2 regions of the Alkalicoccus luteus genome follow, and region 2 is predicted to be linked to the other one. Evidence: riboswitches for the same ligand, from Rfam matches in the RefSeq annotation. Region 2 holds a riboswitch; the other holds the start of a gene.
What was found. A riboswitch is a leader RNA that binds a small molecule or an ion and turns the genes downstream of it on or off. The one in region 2 is predicted to bind lysine.
Positions count from the first base shown of each region.

Region 1: it holds a riboswitch for lysine, as region 2 does, so the genes downstream of both, ACSZLD_RS07930 (Na+/H+ antiporter NhaC family protein) here and lysA (diaminopimelate decarboxylase) in region 2, are expected to answer to the same signal.

Region 1 covers NZ_JBPZEY010000005.1:16,905-27,834, reverse strand. Annotated here, with positions in the region: gene sufB (Fe-S cluster assembly protein SufB) at 1-1,320, shown strand, start outside; gene ACSZLD_RS07955 (DUF72 domain-containing protein) at 1,445-2,311, shown strand; gene ACSZLD_RS07950 (sulfite exporter TauE/SafE family protein) at 2,344-3,168, shown strand; gene ACSZLD_RS07945 (bifunctional metallophosphatase/5'-nucleotidase) at 3,183-4,556, shown strand; gene ACSZLD_RS07940 (thymidylate synthase) at 4,570-5,364, shown strand; gene folA (type 3 dihydrofolate reductase) at 5,361-5,864, shown strand; lysine riboswitch at 5,910-6,080, shown strand; gene ACSZLD_RS07930 (Na+/H+ antiporter NhaC family protein) at 6,155-7,729, shown strand; gene ACSZLD_RS07925 (sodium-dependent transporter) at 8,119-9,471, shown strand; gene lipA (lipoyl synthase) at 9,883-10,767, shown strand; gene ACSZLD_RS07915 (YutD family protein) at 10,815-10,930, shown strand, end outside.
Region 2 covers NZ_JBPZEY010000019.1:990-11,287, forward strand. Annotated here, with positions in the region: gene uppP (undecaprenyl-diphosphatase UppP) at 1-9, opposite strand, end outside; gene ACSZLD_RS16360 (TlpA disulfide reductase family protein) at 259-897, shown strand; gene ACSZLD_RS16365 (aldo/keto reductase) at 1,543-2,457, opposite strand; gene ACSZLD_RS16370 (NUDIX domain-containing protein) at 2,542-3,099, shown strand; gene fur (ferric iron uptake transcriptional regulator) at 3,228-3,668, shown strand; gene xerD (site-specific tyrosine recombinase XerD) at 3,868-4,761, shown strand; gene deoB (phosphopentomutase) at 4,836-6,029, shown strand; gene ACSZLD_RS16390 (purine-nucleoside phosphorylase) at 6,026-6,844, shown strand; gene ACSZLD_RS16395 (pyrimidine-nucleoside phosphorylase) at 6,906-8,207, shown strand; lysine riboswitch at 8,262-8,438, shown strand; gene lysA (diaminopimelate decarboxylase) at 8,538-9,872, shown strand; gene ACSZLD_RS16405 (peptidylprolyl isomerase) at 10,059-10,298, shown strand, end outside.

The DNA of each region.
Region 1 (10,930 bases), on a different contig from region 2:
AAAGGTCTGACCGAAGAGATCGTGCGCGAAATCTCCAAGATTAAAGATGAACCTCAGTGGATGCTTGATTTCCGACTGAAGTCACTGGAACAATTTTATAAGATGCCGATGCCTCAGTGGGGCGGCGATCTGTCCGAGCTGGACTTTGATGAGATCACGTATTACGTGAAGCCGTCAGAACGTTCCGAGCGTTCCTGGGATGAGGTTCCGGAAGAAATTAAAAATACGTTTGACAAGCTGGGTATTCCAGAAGCAGAGCAAAAATACCTCGCAGGTGTTTCTGCGCAGTATGAATCTGAAGTTGTGTATCACAATATGAAGGAAGAGCTGACCGAGCAGGGTATCATTTTCAAGGATACGGATACAGCGCTTAAAGAAGATGAAGAAATCTTCCGCGAGCACTTCGGTAAAGTGATTCCTCCATCCGACAACAAGTTTGCTGCACTGAACTCTGCCGTATGGTCCGGCGGTTCATTCATTTACGTGCCAAAAGGGATTAAGACGGATACGCCTCTCCAGGCCTACTTCCGTATTAACTCAGAGAATATGGGTCAGTTCGAGCGTACGCTCATCATTGCCGATGAAGACAGCTCCGTGCACTATGTAGAGGGCTGTACTGCTCCAGTTTATACAACGAACTCGCTTCACAGTGCCGTTGTTGAAATCATCGTGAAGAAAGATGCGTACTGCCGCTACACGACGATTCAAAACTGGGCGCCGAACGTATTCAATCTCGTAACAAAGCGTGCCGTTGCAGAAGAAAATGCTGTAATGGAATGGGTCGATGGAAATATCGGCTCGAAGCTGACGATGAAGTATCCGGCTGTCGTGATGAAAGGCCGCGGTGCACGCGGAAACGTTCTTTCCATTGCGATTGCAGGGAAAGGCCAGCATCAGGACGCTGGTGCCAAGATGCATCACCTTGCGCCTGACTGTTCTTCTTCGATCGTATCGAAGTCTATTTCCAAGCATGGCGGTAAAGTAACGTACCGCGGAATCGTGCACTTCGGGCGTAAATCAGAGCGTTCCCGTTCCAACATTGAGTGTGATACGCTCATCATGGACAATGAGTCAACGTCTGATACAATCCCGTACAACGAAATATTGAACAACAATATTTCGCTTGAGCACGAAGCGACTGTTTCCAAAGTTTCGGAAGAGCAGCTCTTCTATCTGATGAGCCGCGGTGTTTCCGAGCAGGAAGCAACGGAAATGATCGTAATGGGCTTCATCGAGCCATTTACGAAAGAGCTTCCAATGGAATATGCGGTTGAAATGAACCGTCTCATTAAGTTCGAGATGGAAGGTTCAATCGGGTAATACGCATTTGCTCTGAAGCGGATCTGCCTTTCGGCGGGTCCGCTTTTTGTTTCGACTTCTCTTTTCCGGGGGAAAGGAAGTTCAGAGCGAATAAGCGAAAAAGCACTTGAAAGGAGCGGGTATCATGGGCAGAATAGATATAGGACTGACAGGCTGGGGAGACCACGATACGCTTTATGAGGATCTTCCTTCGAAAGCGTCTAAACTGGAGGCATACGCCAGGCATTTTCCGGCAGTAGAGCTCGACTCCTCTTTTTATGCCGTCCCGCCGGCTAAAAATATTCAAAAGTGGCTTGGGGAGACGCCTGAAGGGTTTCAATTTATTCCAAAAGCGTATCAAGGGATGACCGGTCATCAGCGCGGCAGAAGCCCATTTGATTCACGGGAGGAAATGCTGGAGGCCTTTCGGCTTGCCTTCACGCCGATGCTGGAAGCTGGAAAGCTGTCCTACGTCCTGTGCCAATTCCCGCCCTGGTTTGACTGCACACAAAAGCATGTGCAATACATAAAGTGGCTCCGGGAAGAGCTGCGTCGTTTTCCGGCAGCGCTCGAATTCCGTCATTCCTCGTGGTATACAGAGGCATACAAAGAAAAAACGCTCGATTACATGAAGCAGGACGACTGGATTCACAGCGTCTGCGATGAGCCTCAGATCGGTGAACGATCCATTCCATGGGTCGGAGAAGCCACACACAAGGAGCATACGCTTGTGAGGCTTCACGGCCGGAATAAAGCGGCCTGGCAAAAGCCGGCCCCGGGGCAGAAGTGGCGCGAAGTCCGCTATTTGTACGATTATAACGAAGAAGAGCTCCACGACATACTCGAAAAAGTGGAGAAGCTTACGAACCAATCACGCGCGGTGACAGTCGTGTTTAACAACAATTCAGGAGGTCACGCAGCCGGCAATGCAAAGCGGCTGCAGGAAATGGCTGGTCTGCCGGTAAAGGGGCCGGCTCCGAAGCAGCTTGGATTATTTGATAACGAAGACTGACCTCCGCTGCTTTTCAGAGGAGTACATGACGAATGGAATGGATTGCCCTTGCCTTCCTCGGTCTTGCAGCTGCGATTGTCGGCAGCGTTATGGGACTTGGAGGAGGAATAATTATCGTCCCGGCACTTATGGTGCTCGGAGGCTATACAGAGCTGTTAAGCGGCATTACGCCGCAGACAGCGGTCGGAACATCGCTGCTGGTGATGATTTTTACCGGTCTCTCGTCGACGCTTGCTTATATGAAGCAGAAAGTCGTTGATTTAAAAAGCGGGCTGCTCTTCTTTGCAGGGAGCGGTCCTGGAGCCCTGTTCGGCGTCTGGCTGAACAGCGGCATTGATGTCGCAAGTTTTTTAATCGCATTCGGCGTCTTTATTATTATCGTATCGTTTATCCTGCTGATCCGGCACCGAATTAAGCCGATTCCCCTTCGGCCGGGCGGAATCAAACGGACTTTCCGCGAGCCGGACGGCACGATCCGTGAATATGGCTATGAAGCGTGGCTTGGCATTTCAATTGCCTTTTTTGTCGGCATGTTTTCCGGCTTGTTCGGCATTGGCGGCGGCTCGCTTATGGTGCCTGCTATGATCATTCTCTTTGCCTTTCCGCCGCATTTTGCAGTAGCAACGTCCATGTTTCTCGTCTTTCTCTCTGCGCTTGTAAGCTCTGCATCCCACGTCGCACTTGGGAATGTGGACTGGGTATACGCAGCAGCTCTCATTCCGGGAGCTTGGTTCGGCGGGAAGATAGGGGCATGGATCAATCGCCGGCTGAAAAGTGATACACTCGTGCTCGCGCTGCGAATTGTGCTGCTCTTGATCGGCATCAGGCTTATCTATGAAGGAATAACCGGATTATAAAAGGAGGTCCCGGCGTGGCAACAGTAACGATTCTGCATACAAATGATCTTCACAGCGAGCTGGACCAGTGGCCTGCTGCTGCTGCCCTGCTGAAGGTGAAACGGAAAGCAGCAGAAGAGCGAGGTGAGCATGTCCTCCTTTATGATATAGGCGATCACTGCGACCGGGTGCACCCGTTAACAGAAGGCCTGATGGGTCGTGGAAACACGGAGCTGTTAAACGAGATGCGCTATGACGCAGTGACCATCGGTAATAACGAAGGCATCACACTGCCGAAAGCGGCACTTGAATCTCTCTATGAACGAGCAGAGTTTGATGTACTCGTAGCCAACCTGTACCATCCGGATGGTAATCGTCCATCCTGGTGCAAGCCGTGGGAGCTTTACACACTCCCGGATGGCTACCGGCTTGCGGTCGTTGGATTAACCATTCCGTTTTATCAGTTTTATGAGGAGCTCGGATGGAAAGTGGAAGACCCACTGCAGGAGATGGGCGAGCTTCTCCCTGAGATGAGCCGGCATGCTGACGGCATCATCTGTTTATCCCACCTCGGACTTCGGCTTGACCGCGAACTAGCAGAGGCGTTTCCAGCTATCTCGGTGATACTCGGAGCCCATACGCATCATGTTCTGGAGAATGGCGAGCTGCATCATCAAACGTGGATTCACCAGTGCGGACGTTCCGCTTCCCATATTGGCGAAATTACGATCGAAACAGAAAGCGGCAGTCCGGCGCGTGTCAAGCATATTCACACTCATGAAGTAAAGGGCATCCGGGGGGATGGCGAAACCGGGCGTCATCTGGAGCGGCTGGAAGCAGAAGCACTGCCTCAGCTTTATCATCCGGTCGCTGAACTGCCTGAAGCGCTGCACGTTTCCTGGTATGAACCGTCCTCGCTTACCGCACTTGCCGCAGAGGGCCTTCGTGAGTGGTGCAGCGCAGATGCAGCTATGTTCAATGCCGGACTGCTGTTAAACAGCCTGCCTGCAGGCCAGGTCACGCGACATCATCTCCATCAAATCTGTCCTCATCCAATCAACCCTGCTGTCGTAAAAATCGAGGGAACCGATTTAAAGAAAATCATCCGTCTTTCCAATGAAGAAACGATGATTCACTACCGTCTGCGAGGCTACGGCTTTCGCGGGAAAGTGCTTGGAATGACATCTTTTTATGGCAGGGAGGGCCTCATAAATGGAGATGCCGAGCGGCTGATTGAAGACCGCCGTATCTACAGCCTGGCTGTTCCGGATCTATTTACGTTCAGCCATTTATATCCGCTGATGAATGATCTCCATTCAAAACAGTACTTTATGCCGGAATTTTTGCGGGATGTACTTGCCTGGAAGCTGGAAAAGACGTACGGCAAGGCATCGCCGGTGACGAAATAAAAGGAGGATTCTCATGAAAACCTATCTCGATCTGTGCAGACACGTTTTAGAGAACGGAACTGCTAAAGAAGACCGGACCGGTACAGGAACGATCAGCACATTCGGCTATCAGATGCGCATGAATTTAGAAGAAGGCTTTCCACTTGTGACGACAAAGAAAATGGCCGTAAAGGCGATGATCTATGAGCTGCTCTGGTTCATTAAAGGTGATACAAACGTGAAGTACCTGCAGGAGAACGGCGTACGAATTTGGAACGAGTGGGCTGGTGACGATGGGGACCTTGGTCCCGTCTACGGCCGGCAGTGGAGAAGCTGGCCGGCGCCGGATGGCAGACAAATCGATCAACTGCGGAACGTGATTGACACGATTAAGTCGAATCCGGATTCACGTCGAATGGTCGTGAACGCTTGGAACGTAGGAGAGCTTGATGAAATGGCGCTTGCACCATGCCACTGCCTGTTTCAATTTTATGTGGCAGACGGCAGACTTTCCTGCCAGCTGTATCAGCGGTCGGCGGATGTGTTTTTGGGGGTGCCGTTTAACATCGGTTCCTACTCGCTCCTGACAATGATGATCGCTCAGGAATGCGGCTTGAAGCCAGGGGATTTTGTGCATACGTTTGGCGATGTGCACATTTATAATAATCATGTAGAGCAGGTAAAAGAGCAGCTTTCGCGCGATCCGCGCCCGCTGCCAATCATGAAGCTCAACCCGGATGTAAAGCGAATCGAAGATTTTACGTTCGAAGACTTTGAGCTGTCCGGATATGATCCGCACCCTGCGATTAAAGGGAAGGTGTCGGTATGATTTCGATGATTGCGGCCATGGATCGGGACAGGGTCATCGGTAAGGACGGGGGCATGCCGTGGAAGCTGCCGGGCGATCTAGCTTTTTTCAAGCAGACGACGCTGCATAAAACGGTCGTGATGGGGCGTAAGACGTTTGAATCAATCGGCAGACCTCTCCCGAAACGGCGTAACCTCGTGCTGACGCGCGACGCTTCTTTTTCGCATGAAGGAATCGAAACGATCAGCGATATGAATGACATATTGGCACTCGCAGCGGAAGACGAAGAAATCGTCATCATGGGGGGAGCAGAGCTGTACGAAATGTTTCTTCCTTATGCGGCACGTATGTATTTGACACGCATCGATGCTTCGTTTGAAGGCGATACGTTCTTTCCTCCATTCGACGAAAAGGAATGGGCCGTTACAGCGGAGATGAACGGTCAGATGGATGAGAAAAATCAGCATCCTCACACTTTTCAGACTTTGGAGAGAGTGGTTGAAGACGGTCAGAATCTGTGATATGATTCCACAGTCATAATGAATAAATGGTAGATACCTCACGTCATGTGAGGTGGAGGAGCAGCTGCGATCAGTACTGAATCCGAGTCCGGCAGGGCAGGGACGATTCAGGAAAGGCAATGCTGCCGAAGCGAATGGACAGCCGGTTCATTCAGCTGGGGCTTTATTGAACAGATAAAGCACTGTCACAGGGAACTGTGGAGAGCTGCCTGACGGAGGAATCAACTGTGATACAACGAGCAGGGGCTTCCCCTGCTCTTTTTGTATGGATAAAAGGGAGGATGACGAACGTGGAACATGGAATTTTATCACTGCTGCCGCCGGTGCTCGCACTCGTACTTGTACTGATTACAAAGCGTGTGCTGCTGTCACTCGGAGCAGGGATTATTGTCGGTGCGCTGATGGTGCATCAGACAGAGGATATGTTTGTAAATGCGGCCATTGCCGATATAGCAGGAACCGTCACGTCGATTTTCTGGACAGCTGACGGGGTGAATACGTGGGAATTTTATATTATTCTGTTTCTCTTTCTGCTGGGGATGATCGCAGCTCTTATCACGATCACCGGAGGTGGCCGTGCATTTGGGGAGTGGGCGCTTGCGCGTGTGAAAACCCGGGCAGGAGCACAGTTCACTGCTGGCTTCCTTGGCATCATCATCTTTATTGATGATTATTTCAACAGCTTAACGGTCGGGAACGTCAGCAGACCGTTGACGGACAGGCATCGTATTTCCCGGGCGAAGCTTGCTTACGTCGTCGATTCGACAGCAGCGCCGATGTGCGTTATATCACCGGTTTCCAGCTGGGGTGCGTACATCATCACGATTATCGGGGGGATTCTGGCCACTCATGGCGTAGCCCAGTATGGATCGCTGCAGGCATTTCTGATGATTGCACCGATGAATTTCTATGCGGTATTTGCGATCATTGCCGTATTTGCCGTCGCCTACTGGAAGCTGGATATTGGACCGATGCGTAAACATGAACACCGGGCAATCGAAACAGGTGAACTGGTAGACCGTTCCCGCGGGGCTATACCCGGCGAAAACGAAGAGACTGTTCCGCAAACGGATGGGAAGGTTGCCGATCTAGTTATCCCCATTTTAATTCTTATCGGAGCAACCGTTCTGTTTATGGTCATCACCGGCATTCAAGGAACGGAAGGGGAAGCCAGCATCCTGGCTGTGTTTGAAAACACAGACGTCGCTGCTGCACTGCTGTACGGCGGGTTAATCAGCTTTGCATCTGCGCTCATCCTCGCTTTCTTCCGCCGTATCCGTGTTTCTCAGATCGGACTCGGACTTTGGAGCGGGGTAAAGTCGATGCTTCCGGCTGTATATATTCTCGTGTTTGCATGGACGATTATTGAAGTCATTGATGCGCTCGGAACAGGGGAGTACCTGGCATCACAGGTGGATACCTTTATTCCAGCGGCGCTGCTTCCAGTTCTGCTGTTTGTACTTGCAGGATTTATGGCATTCAGCACAGGAACTTCCTGGGGCACATTCGCCATCATGCTGCCGATTGCCGGAGATATCGCTGCGGCTGTTGATATTACGCTCATGCTGCCAGTGCTGGCGGCTGTTCTGGCCGGATCCATTTTTGGAGATCACTGCTCGCCGATTTCGGATACGACCATTCTGTCCTCAGCAGGTGCAGGGAGTCATCACATCGATCACGTGCTCACGCAGCTGCCGTATGCGCTTCTAATCGGTGTCACGGCATCCGCCTCATTCCTCGTGCTCGGCCTTACGGGCAGCACGCTGCTTGGGCTCGCTGCCGGAGCCGGGATGCTGGCGCTGCTGCTGTTCGGCATTCGTATCTACACGAAGCGGTTAGATGATCGTTCTGCCGCAATATCATAAAACCGAAACCCTCAACGAGTGTTTTTCCGTGTTCCTGCGGAAAGACACTCGTTTTTTCATGAAGGTTGGCTCGTTACGATACAGTCCTCGTATAACGGTGTTTATACGCGCTTGTATACATTATGAGAAAAAAATAATTAATTTTCCATGAGGATACTGCAAAACGTGTAGAAACCCGTCGAAAACGTTGATATACTAACGATAATTTCAATTTTCTACATAAAAGAAATATTCAGAAAAGTCTTTGACAATTTTCCATTATATAATTATAATGAAATAGCAAAGAAGCCTTTTTTGATTAATTATGGAAATCGATAAGGAGGGAAGTATCAGGGGGAGATCATACGAATAGCGTACCATGGTTCGATAAATAGAGAGGGAGGGATTTCATCGTGGTTACCAATCAACGAGAACAATTTGCAACGAAACTTGGCTTTATCCTTGCGGCAGTTGGGTCCGCCGTCGGACTCGGAAATATCTGGCGCTTTTCCTATGTCGCCGGCGAAAGCGGGGGTGCCGCTTTTCTGCTCATTTATGTGCTGTGTATCTTCCTGATCGGGCTGCCGGTCCTGCTTGCGGAATTTTCCGTCGGACGCCGCGGACAGTCTGATGTAGTCGGATCCTACAACAATATTGCACCAGGGAAACCTTGGGTCATCGGTGGTATCCTAGGGGTGCTGACGTCCTTTTTAATCTTGTCCTTTTACGGCGTTATTGCCGGCTGGGTTGTTTACTACTTCTTCGCCTATCTGACTGGACAGGCAACTGGAGTAGGGGAAGGCAACTACGCTGACTTCTTCGTGACCTTTATCGGCGGAGCTGCAGCACCGGTTGTCTGGCAGGTCATCTTCATGGCCCTTGTACTCGGAATTGTCTTCTTCGGCGTTAAGAAGGGGATTGAGCTGTCGAATAAAATCTTCATGCCGCTCCTTGCCATCATCCTTATTTTCTTAGCTGTTTACAGTCTGACCCTTGACGGCGCAGGCGAAGGTCTTGCCTTCCTGTTCACACCGGACTGGTCCGCGTTTGCAGAGCCTGGGGTATGGTCCTCTGCTGTTGGACAAGCATTCTTTACGCTCTCACTCGGTATGGGTGCAATGATCACCTACAGCAGCTATCTGTCTCGTGAAGCGAATTTGACGACGGCAGCGGGTAGTGTTGTGACGCTTGATACGCTGTTTGCGATCGTCGCAGGTATCGTGATTTTCCCTGCGGTATTCACGTTTGCAAACGTAGAGCCGGACGATGGCCCTGGTCTGATCTTTATCGTACTTCCGGAAGTATTCAACCAGATGGGCGGAGCAGGTACGATCTTTGGGATTTTCTTCTTCTTCCTGGTCGCAATCGCTGCGCTGTCTTCTGCGATTTCCCTGCTGGAAGTAAGCGTATCGTATGTGATGCGCCAGCTGAACTGGAACCGTCGTAAAGCAACGCTTCTTGCAGGTATTGCGGTTACCGTATTCGGTATCCCGTCAGCACTCAGCCAGGGCGGACCGCTCACGTTCGAATTCTTCGGACTGCCATTCCTTGATCTGATCGATACGATCACGGACCAGTATACGCTTCCTCTAGCTGGAATGATCGTAGCGCTGTTCGTCGGATGGGGCTGGAACCAGGTTGATGCACTGAAGGAAACTGGTCTGACGAACTCGCCATTCGGCGTTCTCTGGCTCTGGATGCTTCGAATCGTTGCCCCAATCGGAATCGCCTGGATCTTGTTCCAGAATATTTTCGGAGCCTAAAAAAAGCCTGGACTAAATCAGCATATTTCAAAAGAGCGGCCCTTCTTCAGGGGCTGCTCTTTTCAGGCTGTTGACAAAGTCTATCAGCTATCCTGATTATTCGTCTGGTTGTATTCCTCTTTGCTTACCTAGCCTGCCTCGGGCTTCTCTTCGGTTCTTTCTCAGGGTGACCGCTGTACACGCTCTTAAAAGAGCAGCAGTTCCAGCAGCTTTGTACGTTTAAAGAGGTTTCAGGTGGGAAAGGCTTATTTTGACCAAGAACGTTATCTTCTATGAACGGATGGATCAGCTGCCGGAGGATGGTGCAGGAAAAAGGAACGAGTTCTCAAATAAATCACACTCCTCGCCTTGGAGAAGAATGCATTATTATGGTAAAGTAATAATGAATCTAATGAAGGGGCGTGAGCTTCTATGGCCAAGCAGGAGGAGTATCTGCGTAAGCCCGAGTGGTTGAAGATAAAGCTGAATACGAACGAGTCGTATAAAGGATTAAAGAAATTGATGAGAGAGAAGCGCCTGCATACAGTGTGTGAAGAGGCGAAGTGTCCGAACATTCACGAATGCTGGGCAGAGCGTAAAACCGCAACGTTTATGATTTTAGGGGATGTGTGCACGAGAGCATGCCGCTTCTGTGCAGTAAAAACAGGTCTGCCGAATGAGCTTGACTGGGATGAGCCGCAGCGAGTAGCAGAGTCTGTTCAGGTCATGGGACTCAAGCACGTCGTCATTACAGCTGTAGCGCGCGACGATCTTCGTGACGGCGGGGCAGCAGTGTTTGCGGAAACCGTGCGGCAGGTGCGTGCGATGAACCCGAATACGAGCATTGAAGTGCTTCCTTCTGATATGGGCGGTAAAGAAGAGAACGTCAAAACGCTGATTGATGCGAAGCCGGAAATTTTCAATCACAACATTGAAACGGTCCGCAGTCTGACGCCGCGCGTGCGTGCTCGAGCTACGTATGACCGAACGCTCGGTGTGTTAAAGAAAGCAAAGGAGCTCAATCCGGCGATTCCAACGAAATCCAGTCTTATGATTGGTCTCGGTGAAACGAAAGAAGAAATTATCGAAGTGATGGACGATCTGCGCGCAGCAGATGTGGATATTATGACGATCGGCCAATATTTGCAGCCGACAAAGTCTCACTTAAAAATCAAAAAATACTGGACTCCGGAAGAATTTGCAGAACTGAAAGAAATCGCACTTTCCAAAGGATTCAAGCACTGTGAAGCAGGACCTCTCGTTCGCTCTTCCTACCATGCAGATGAGCAGGTAAATGCAGCACAGGCTAATGCTTAATCACTGGTGCCCAGGCAGCAGAAAGGCAGGTGAAGCCGTTGATTACCATGTCAGGCAATACGTATGAAATCGTAGAAGACGTACGGGACGGTTGGGATGAAGAAGCTTTTAAAAACCGCTACAGCGATATTTTAAACAAATACGATTATATTGTAGGGGACTG
Region 2 (10,298 bases):
TAACGACATGCGTGCACGCTCCTTTTAAATATGTAAATGAACAACAGACGAATTTAGTTTACCAGAATCAGACTGAAAAGTATGGCGTTTCGCGAAAAAACTGCATTCTTCCTGTTTATACAAACGGAGGTATCAAATTGGAAGGAGCGTTACGAATTGGAGAAGGTACATAAAAAAGATTGTTCATGGAACCGCCACCTTATTGATTCAAGTTCATCCCTCCTATAAACTATACTGAGAGAAGAGGAGGGATCGTTCGTGCGGAAGTGGTTTACATTAGCAGCGGCGGCTGCAGCTTTAGGGGCGGCTTTAGTCGTTATTGTCGACTATGGGGAAGACACTGAAGAAAGCAGTGAAGCGCTGGAAGCATATATGGAAGCCGGCGGTATAGAACGCGAGACGCTTTCAGAAGAGGAAATGGTCAGCCTGGACCCGCTTGACGGTGTTGGCTCCGAGCCGGGCATGCAGGCACCGGACTTTTCTCTGCCGACCCTCCATGAGGATCAGCTCAGCCTGGCAGACCTGGAAGGCGATTATGTCGTTTTAAATATCTGGGCGACCTGGTGTCCGCCTTGCAGAGATGAAATGCCTGATTTTGCGGCTTTTTATGAAGACTATAAAGATGATGGGGTGCATGTACTTGGACTCAACCGAACGGCTACGGAACCCGGGATAGATGCAGTCAGGCAGTTTGCGGAAGATTTCAGCATTCCGTTCCCTGTGATTATCGATGAGGAGGACGTTGTAGAGGACCTCTACAGTGTATATGTGATGCCGACTACGTATATCATCACACCAGACGGCAGAGTGGCTATGAATCGTCCGGGTTATATATCGTATGACGTATTGGAAGAGCAGTACTTGTCAATCAGAGAACAATACGAAGATGAGGCATAGCATACGCAGCACGTATAACGGGCATCGTTCAGAATTCGCCAAACGGATTTACCTCCCTCTATAATATGAAAAAAGCAGAAGCCAGTTCAATGGCTTCTGCTTCCAGAGTGTTGATGAAGTCATGTTAGGTGAATAAGGTTGCATCTGCCTGTATCTGCGGACCCTCGCTTTCCGGAGGGAACGGGCTCAGCTAACCGCTTCCTTCTTCCGTAGGAAGCGCTGGATCTTCGCTTCGTTCTGATCCTCCAGGAGTCGAGCTCCTTCGATGTCGGCAGCTGGCAGTCTGTTTCACGTACTTGGTTAGGTCTGCACGATCGGCTTCCAAACAGATAGATCCTTCCCGATGTGTCCGGCGTGCCCGTGGAAGCCGCGCAGCCTGAAGATCCCGTGCCGTTCAGATCTGCAACGGCATCAACGTACGAGCGGAGCCGGACTAGGTCTTGAAGGCTTCTCGTGAGAAGCCTGTGTCCGAGTGAAGCCGCGCCATTTTCCCTTCATAAAGGGGCCCCTGAGAAATAGCTGAAGGCCAGCCCACGGCAGGCTAGGTAAGCAGAGGGGAAATACAATCAAACGAATCAACATGGAAGTTGAAAGACTTTTTCAACAGCCTGAAAGCAGAAGCCAGTTCAATGGCTTCTGCTTTTTTTATACTCGGTGGTTCTCATAGTGCTCAGCTTTCGTCAGCGAGCGAATGTCCTTCAGCTGTTGATCTGAAAGAGGACCGGCTTCAGCTGCTAGAATCGTTTCCTGAACCTGTTCAACGGAGCTCGCTCCAGGAATAACAACATCACAAGCAGGATCGGCCAGCACGTAGCGCAAAGCTAGGCTGTTAAGAGTCATGCCCCAGTCCGAAGCATATGCTTGCAGATCATGCAGTGTGTCACGAAGCTCGCTGCCGGAGTAGGACAAATACCCTTCATCTGTGAGCTTACGTGTGAAACGCTCTGTTAAGAGCCCCTTAGCCAGCGGACCTCTGGCAATAATGGAAACCGAATGCTCTTGGAGGAAAGCACTGAGTTCTTCAGGACGGCGGTCCAGTATGCTGTACTGCATCATATTGGAGACGACACCCGTAACAGGCGCCCATTTATTAATAACATTCGGTCGTATAGAGGAGGTTCCATAGGCCTGAATCAACCCATCGCGCTTTAATAATTCCAGAGCTTCCCGCGTTTCGTCGAAGGGATCATCGATTGTACCGCCGTGAAGCTGGTATACATCAATGCTGTCAGTGTTGAGACGCTTCAGCGACTGCTTACAGGCTTCGATCAGATAAGATTTAGATGGATTCCAGCTCCAGGTTGTCTGGTCAGAGCTCCAGTCATTTCCACCTTTCGTTGCAATTGTGACGCTGTTTCTGTAGGGTGTAAGGCCTCTGCCCACGTTTTCTTCGTTACGCCCAAATTGATAAAGATCGGCTGTATCAAAATAAGTAATTCCGCCGTCCACAGCGGCGTGTAGAATTCGTTCTGCTTCCTTATAATCTTCCGGAAGCGACATACATCCAAAACCTAATACAGAAGCTTTAATGAGTGAATTTCCAATCGTACTAGACTGCATCCAACCCCTCCTTTAAATTAACTCTAGTAGAGCAATTGCAGTTTTGCAAGGAATCCTCTATGCTCAGAACATGGAGGGATAATGATGAAGGACCATTTGCATGAAGAAACTTTACATAAAGAACGCATTTATCAAGGGCGCATAATTGAGTTAGAAAATCATACAGTGAGACTGCCGGACGGCAAGGAAAGCAAACGGGAGGTTGTCCGTCATCCTGGAGCAGTTGGCATCATCTGCTTCCGCGATGATAAGCTCATTCTCGTTTATCAGTACAGAAAAGCATTAGGTAAAGTAATTGCAGAGATCCCGGCCGGGAAATTGGATGAGGGAGAAAGCCCTGAAGTTTGTGCAGTTAGAGAGCTGGAAGAAGAAACAGGAATAAAAGCAGGATCATGCAGATTCCTTTGTTCGTTCTATACGAGTCCAGGATTCGCGGATGAACTTGTACATATTTATATTGCTGAAGATCTAAAGGCCGGACACAAAGCTGCAGATGACGATGAATTTGTTGAGATGGCTGAGGTCAGTTTAGAAGAAGCATCAGCGTTTATAGAAGATGGTACCATTCATGATGCTAAAACGCTGTATGCTGTTCAATACCTGCAGCTGCAAAAAGAACGGTCATCAAGCAGACCTAAATAATAATTATTATTATATTGTTATGATAATCATTATCATTTGACACCCATTTTCAATACTGCTTATAATAATAGCAGAAATGAAGGCAAGCTCCGCTCATACAGGAGCTGCTGAATGGAGGACGACTGTCAATGGAGCAGCGCATTGAAAGAATAAAAAAACAACTTCATTCCCAGAGCTATAAACTCACTCCGCAGCGGGAAGCTGTCGTTCGAGTGCTGCTCGAACATGAGGAAGACCACCTCAGCGCCGAAGATGTTTACATGCTGGTCAAAGAAAAATATCCGGAAATTGGGCTTGCCACAGTGTACCGGACGCTTGAACTTCTTACCGAATTGAAAATCGTAGACAAAATTAATTTCGGGGACGGCGTGTCCCGCTATGATCTTCGTAAAGAAGGTGCCACACACTTTCATCATCATCTAGTCTGCCTGGAGTGCGGAGCAGTTGATGAAATTCAGGAGGATCTGCTTGGTGATGTGGAGAAGATCGTGGAACAGCGGTGGAAGTTCGACATTAAAGATCACCGGCTTACGTTTCACGGTATTTGTCATCGGTGTAACGGCAGGTAGTCGCTGTACCAGCAAGAAGTCCCATTCTATAACTTACGCTGAACGGAAGCCTCAGACTATTCTGAGGTTTTTTGTGTTGTCAGCTATTGATTCAGAAGAATATATCGCATAGTCAATAAAATTCAGGACATTTTTTCAATGCCAACTGCACAAAGGTACGTACCTGTGGTATTCTGAAAGAAGCAGGAGGTGGCAGGATGTGCACCATGAAATAGAAACATTCATTCACTATTTGACGGTTGAAAAAGGCCTTTCACCCAACTCCGTTTCAGCCTCTGAACGGGATCTGCGTGCATATGCCGCATATCTCCAGCAAACAGCTGATTTAAAGGATTGGAACGATGTCATGCGTCACCATATATCAGGTTTTCTCCGGCATCTCTTTGAGAATGGACGAGCAGCCTCTACGACAGCAAGGATGCTTTCTACTGTCCGCTCCTTTCACCGCTTTATGCTGCGGGAAAAACTGTCGGCTCAGGATCCTTCCTCTGACGTTGATGCACCGAAGCAGGAACGCAGGTTGCCAAAAGTGCTTTCTGCTGCAGAAGTAGAGAAGCTTCTCGATGATCCTGCGGGAAAGAAAAAGCCGATCGAGCTGCGGAACAAAGCCATGCTCGAATTGTTGTACGCAACAGGAATGCGGGTGACAGAGCTTTGTACGTTAAAAACATCGGATGTCCATTTACAGATGGGATTTGTCCAGTGCAGAGGAAAAGGGAGCAAAGAACGAATAGTTCCGCTGGGCAGCCATGCATCAACGGCCCTGCAAAACTACCTGGATTACGGACGGTCTGAATTGATGAAAAAGAAGCAGAGTGACGATCTTTTTTTAAATCATCACGGAAACGTTCTCACGAGACAAGGGTTTTGGAAAATTATTAAGAAACTGGCACAGGAAGCGGGAATTGAAAAAGAGCTTTCTCCGCACATGCTGCGCCACTCATTCGCTACACATTTATTGGAAAATGGAGCTGATTTGCGCGCTGTTCAGGAAATGCTTGGACATGCCGATATTTCGACCACGCAAATCTATACACACGTAACAAAAGTACGCATGAGGGAAGTGTATACACAGCATCATCCTCGTGCGTGATGCTTTTTGAATAGAGGTCTGACTTCTGACAACAGAACAAAGATTTCTTCATTATTTAGTTAGGAGTGACAAACATGAGAGCTTATAAGCGGATTTTTCTCGTCGTAATGGATTCTGTAGGGATAGGTGAAGCACCGGATGCAGCGGCATTTGGTGACACAGGCGCTGATACACTTGGTCATATCGCTGAAAAAATGAACGGCTTGCAAATGCCTCATTTGGATCAGCTTGGACTTAGCTCTATCAAGACATATAAAGGGGTGTCGCAGCCGAAACAAACAATTGGGTCTTATGGAACGATGATAGAGAAGTCAGCCGGCAAAGATACGATGACCGGGCACTGGGAAATCATGGGTCTTTACATTGATCAGCCGTTTCGCACGTTTCCTGAAGGTTTTCCAAGCGCTTTGATCGATCAGATTAAAGCACACACCGGGAGAGGCATTCTCGGAAACAAACCGGCTTCGGGGACCGATATTCTTGATGAACTGGGAGCCGAACACGTCCGGACAGGAGACTTGATTGTGTATACATCTGCAGATTCCGTTCTGCAGATTGCTGCTCATGAAGAAGTTGTTCCTCCGGAGGAGCTCTGGAGCATTTGTGAAGCGGTCCGGGAAATGACGCTGGAAGATCCTTACATGATCGGTCGTGTCATTGCGAGGCCGTTTGTTGGTTCAGATGGAGCGTGGGAACGTACGTCCAATCGTCACGACTACGCACTGAAGCCTTTTGGCGAAACGGTTATGAACGCGTTGGAAGATGGAGGCTTCGATTCTATTTCCATCGGTAAAATTGCGGATATTTACGATAATGAAGGCGTGACCGATTCGCTCCGTACAACTTCGAATATGGACGGTATGGATAAACTTGTGCAAACAGCAGACCGTGAGTTTACCGGCCTCAGCTTCTTAAACCTTGTTGATTTTGATGCAAAGTTTGGCCACCGGCGAGATCCGATCGGATACGGAAAGGCGCTGGAGGAATTTGATGCAAGACTGCCGGAAATCATTAGCAGACTTCGAGAAGATGATCTCCTGCTTATCACCGCGGATCATGGAAACGATCCGGTTCATCATGGAACTGATCACACACGGGAGATCGTACCGCTTTTAGCATACAGTCCTTCTTCTAATCGATCCGTTGATTTAGGAAGACGCAGTACTTTCGCTGACATTGGAGCGACTGTTGCGGATAACTTTAAGGTTACAATGCCGGAATACGGCTCCAGCTTTTTAAACGAACTGACAGGAGGAGAAAAAGCATGAATCATATCAACAAAGCAGCAGCTTATATCAACGAAAAGCTTGGCAACCTGAAGCCGGAGACTGGCTTAATCCTCGGCTCCGGTCTGGGTGTCTTAGCAGAAGAGATTGAAAATTCTGTAGCTATTCCATATCAGGATATTCCCGGCTTTCCAGCTTCTACGGTTGCAGGCCATAAAGGTCAGCTTGTCGCAGGGAAGCTCGAGGGAAGAGATGTCGTCGCGATGCAGGGACGCTTCCATTTTTATGAAGGCTATCCAATGGAGCTCGTTACGCTGCCTGTGAGAGCCATGCAAGCAGCTGGGGTAACCGAGCTGATCGTGACAAATGCTGCGGGCGGTATCAACGAATCGTTTGATGCTGGCAATTTGATGCTGATTGAGGACCATCTTAACATGTTTGGGACCAATCCGCTTATTGGGGAAAATGTAGAAGCGCAGGGGCCGCGTTTTCCGGATATGTCCAAGCCCTATAACCCGGACATGATCCGCCTTGCTGCAGATGCAGCTTCAGAACATGGAATTGACGTTAAAAGAGGCGTATATGCCGGAACGACCGGACCGTCCTACGAAACACCGGCAGAGGTTCGTATGCTGCGAGTACTTGGTGCAGATGCGGTCGGTATGTCTACCGTTCCAGAGGTCATCACTGCCGGTCACTGCGGAATGCGGGTTCTCGGAATTTCCTGTATTTCAAATATGGCAGCGGGGATTCTTGATCAGCCGCTTACCCACGATGAAGTAATGGAAACGACGGAAGCCGTTAAGCAGGATTTCATACAGCTCGTTAAGGCTATTGTGCACAAGCTGAACGGATAAAAATAAACGTGAGGCACTTGATTTCGGATTGAGTTGCCGCACAGGGAAGGTGTGCTGGAAGATGCGAATGGTAGATGTAATTGAAAAAAAGCGTTCCGGACAGGAATTGACCGATGAGGAAATTGCCTACGTCATTGAGGGCTACACGAACGATTCCATTCCTGATTATCAAGTGTCAGCTCTTTTAATGGCGGTTTACTTCCAAGGAATGAGCGCCAGAGAAACAGCCGTCCTGACTCAGGCGATGGTTGATTCCGGTGAAACGATCGACCTGTCTTCGATTCACGGCCATAAGGTAGACAAGCATTCTACTGGAGGAGTTGGAGATAAGATCAGTTTTATCATCGGTCCGCTTGTAGCGTCGGTGGGGGTGCCGGTGGCTAAAATGAGCGGCAGAGGGCTTGGTCACACGGGAGGTACGATTGATAAGCTGGAGTCAATCAATGGATTTAATGTAGAAGTAAGCAAAGAGGATTTTATCCGGCTTGTAAATGAGAATAAACTTGCCGTGGCAGGCCAGACCGGCAACCTGGCACCGGCCGATAAGAAGTTGTATGCACTTCGTGATGTAACGGCGACAGTCGATTCAATTCCTCTCATTGCCGGATCGATTATGAGTAAAAAAATTGCCTCAGGCGCTGACAGCATCGTGCTGGATGTGAAGACAGGCTCCGGAGCTTTTATGAAAACGTTGGAAGAGTCGAAAAAACTGGCTCAGGAAATGGTGACCATCGGTACAAATCTCGGTAGAAATACAGTTGCTGTGATTAGTGATATGAATCAGCCGCTCGGCTACGAAATAGGAAATGCAAACGAGATTCGAGAAGCAGTAGATGTTCTTCGAGGGAAAAACGTTGAGGATCTCCGTGAGCTTTCACTTGAAATTGGAAGTCATATGGCTCTGCTTGCAGGGGTATTCGACAGCTATGAGCAAGCGTATGAGAAACTCGCTGCGAATCTTGACAACGGAGAAGCCTTTGAAGTCATGAAAACGTTTGTCGCTGCCCAGGGTGGCGATGTGTCTATGGTAGAAAATACAGATCTTCTCCCTGGCGCTTCTCATTCCATTGACGTCCCTGCAAAAACTGCCGGGTATATAACAGCAATTGAAGCTCATTCCATTGGGACTGCCGCGATGTACTTAGGTGCCGGCAGGGAAACGAAAGAAAGTAAGATTAAACACGGGGTCGGCATCTCGCTGCGTAAAAAAATTGGTGATTATGTTGAAGCTGGAGAATCGCTAGCTGTACTGCACTCTGATACAGAATCACAGGAAGATGCGCGCAGTCTAGTAAGAGAAGCCTATGAAATACGTGCGGAGCGTGTGTCCTCGCCAACATTAATTTATGAAGTAATCCGCTGAAGCTCGGAGTTGCAAAGCCTGCTAACCTGTGCTATATTAGCCAGAACTGAATAGAAGAAAGATAGAGGTGCCGGTAAAGGGATCAGTATGCTGTGGGATAAGGACAAGTGGTACGAGCAGCAGAAAGGCCCGCCGGCCGAAGAAAAACACGGATGTCCAGCCGTGTATTTCTGGGGCTGCACTGAAGAAGTGCAGCACTGTCACAGGAAGTTGTGGAGAACTATCTTTCCGATCGTTGTTAGACGAGAGGAATGATGGATGCAGCTGCCATCATTCCTCTTTTATTTAGGGGCGGCAGCCGGGATAATGTTTGTAAAGGAGAGATTTGAATTGGTTCAATATGGAACTCAGCGGATCAACGAGGCAGGAAGACTGGAAATTGGAGGAGTAGATGCTGCTGTTTTGACAGAAGCATATGGAACGCCTTTATTTGTTTATGATGTGGAGGATATCCGCAGGCGTGCAGCTGCGTTCCATCAAGCTTTTCAGAATGAACAGGTAAACTATCAAATTGCATACGCATCCAAAGCCTTCAGCTGTATCGCCATGCTGGAGCTGGCTGCTGATCTGGAGCTGAGCTTGGACGTGTGTTCTGAGGGAGAACTGTATACCGCTGCAAAAGCCGGTTTTCCGATGGAAAATATTCATTTCCACGGCAACAATAAGACTCCGCAGGAGCTGGAGATGGCTGTTGAACATGGAATCGGCTGCATTGTCGTCGATAACTTTACGGAATTGAGCTGGCTCATGGCCTTGACAGAATCAAAGAAGCAGCAGATGGACGTGCTGATCCGGATTACTCCAGGAGTAGAAGCCCATACGCATGAATATATTTCAACCGGACAGGAAGATTCAAAATTCGGATTCGATTTGAACAGTGGTCAGGCGGACAAGGCAGTCAACATGCTGAAGGATCACAAGTGGCTTCGTCTGCAGGGCGTGCATTCTCATATCGGTTCTCAAATTTTCCGGGCGGAAGGATTTGAAGAAGCAGTTCGTGCAGTCTTTCATTCGATTCGCAAATGGAATCATGAGTTTGGATTTTATCCACAGGTGCTTAACGTGGGCGGTGGGTTTGGAATCCGCTATGCAGAAGGTGATAAGCCGCTTCCGCTCGGTGATTATATTACCCGTATGGTCAAAGAAGTGAAAAACGAGGCAGCTTCCATGAATAAGCCGGTTCCGGAAATATGGATCGAGCCGGGCAGGGCACTTGTCGGTGAAGCCGGAACGACTATTTATTCGCTTGGAGCACGAAAAGAAATTCCGGACGTCCGGACGTACCTGTCTGTTGATGGTGGCATGACCGACAACATTCGTCCGGCTCTTTATCAGGCAGAATATTCCGCACTGCTGGCAAACCGTGCTAATGATCCGATTGAAGAACAGGTTTCCATCGCTGGCAAGTGCTGCGAAAGCGGCGATATGCTGATCTGGGATTTGGACCTTCCTAAAGCAGGCAGCGGGGATCTTTTAGCCGTGTTTTCAACCGGAGCCTACGGATATTCCATGGCTAATAATTATAACCGGATTTTACGTCCGGCTGTTGTGTTCGTCGAAAATGGACGACATGAATGCGTTATTCGCAGAGAAAGCCTTGAAGATCTCGTTAAATTGGAAGAAAGGTACAGCCTCCTCCAGAAAGAAAGCAGCCGCACAAGTTAACAGAGAAGAATAGAGGGCCGTCAGATACGCGTTTTCTGACGGTCCTGTTTTAGTTGAAAGAGAACCTGTAAAAAATAGATGGACGTTTATCAAATGGGCCAGCAAAAGGTTTGTCATTCGCCAAGCTGTGTAAAATCTGATAAACTGTTTTTGTTCCTTATTTTATTCACGCGGAGGTTTTACATAATGAAAAAAGGTGAAATTCGTTTTGAAAATGGCGAAGTAATTAAAATTGATTTTTTTGAAGAGGATGCTCCAGGTACGGTTGCTAACTTTGAGAAGCTTGCAAATGACGGCTTTTACAACGGACTGACATTCCACCGTGTTATTCCTGGCTTTGTAGCTCAAGGCGGCTGCCCTAACGGAACCGGCACAGGTGGACCAGGCTACACCATCAAATGCGAAACAGAAGGCAACCCTCATCGT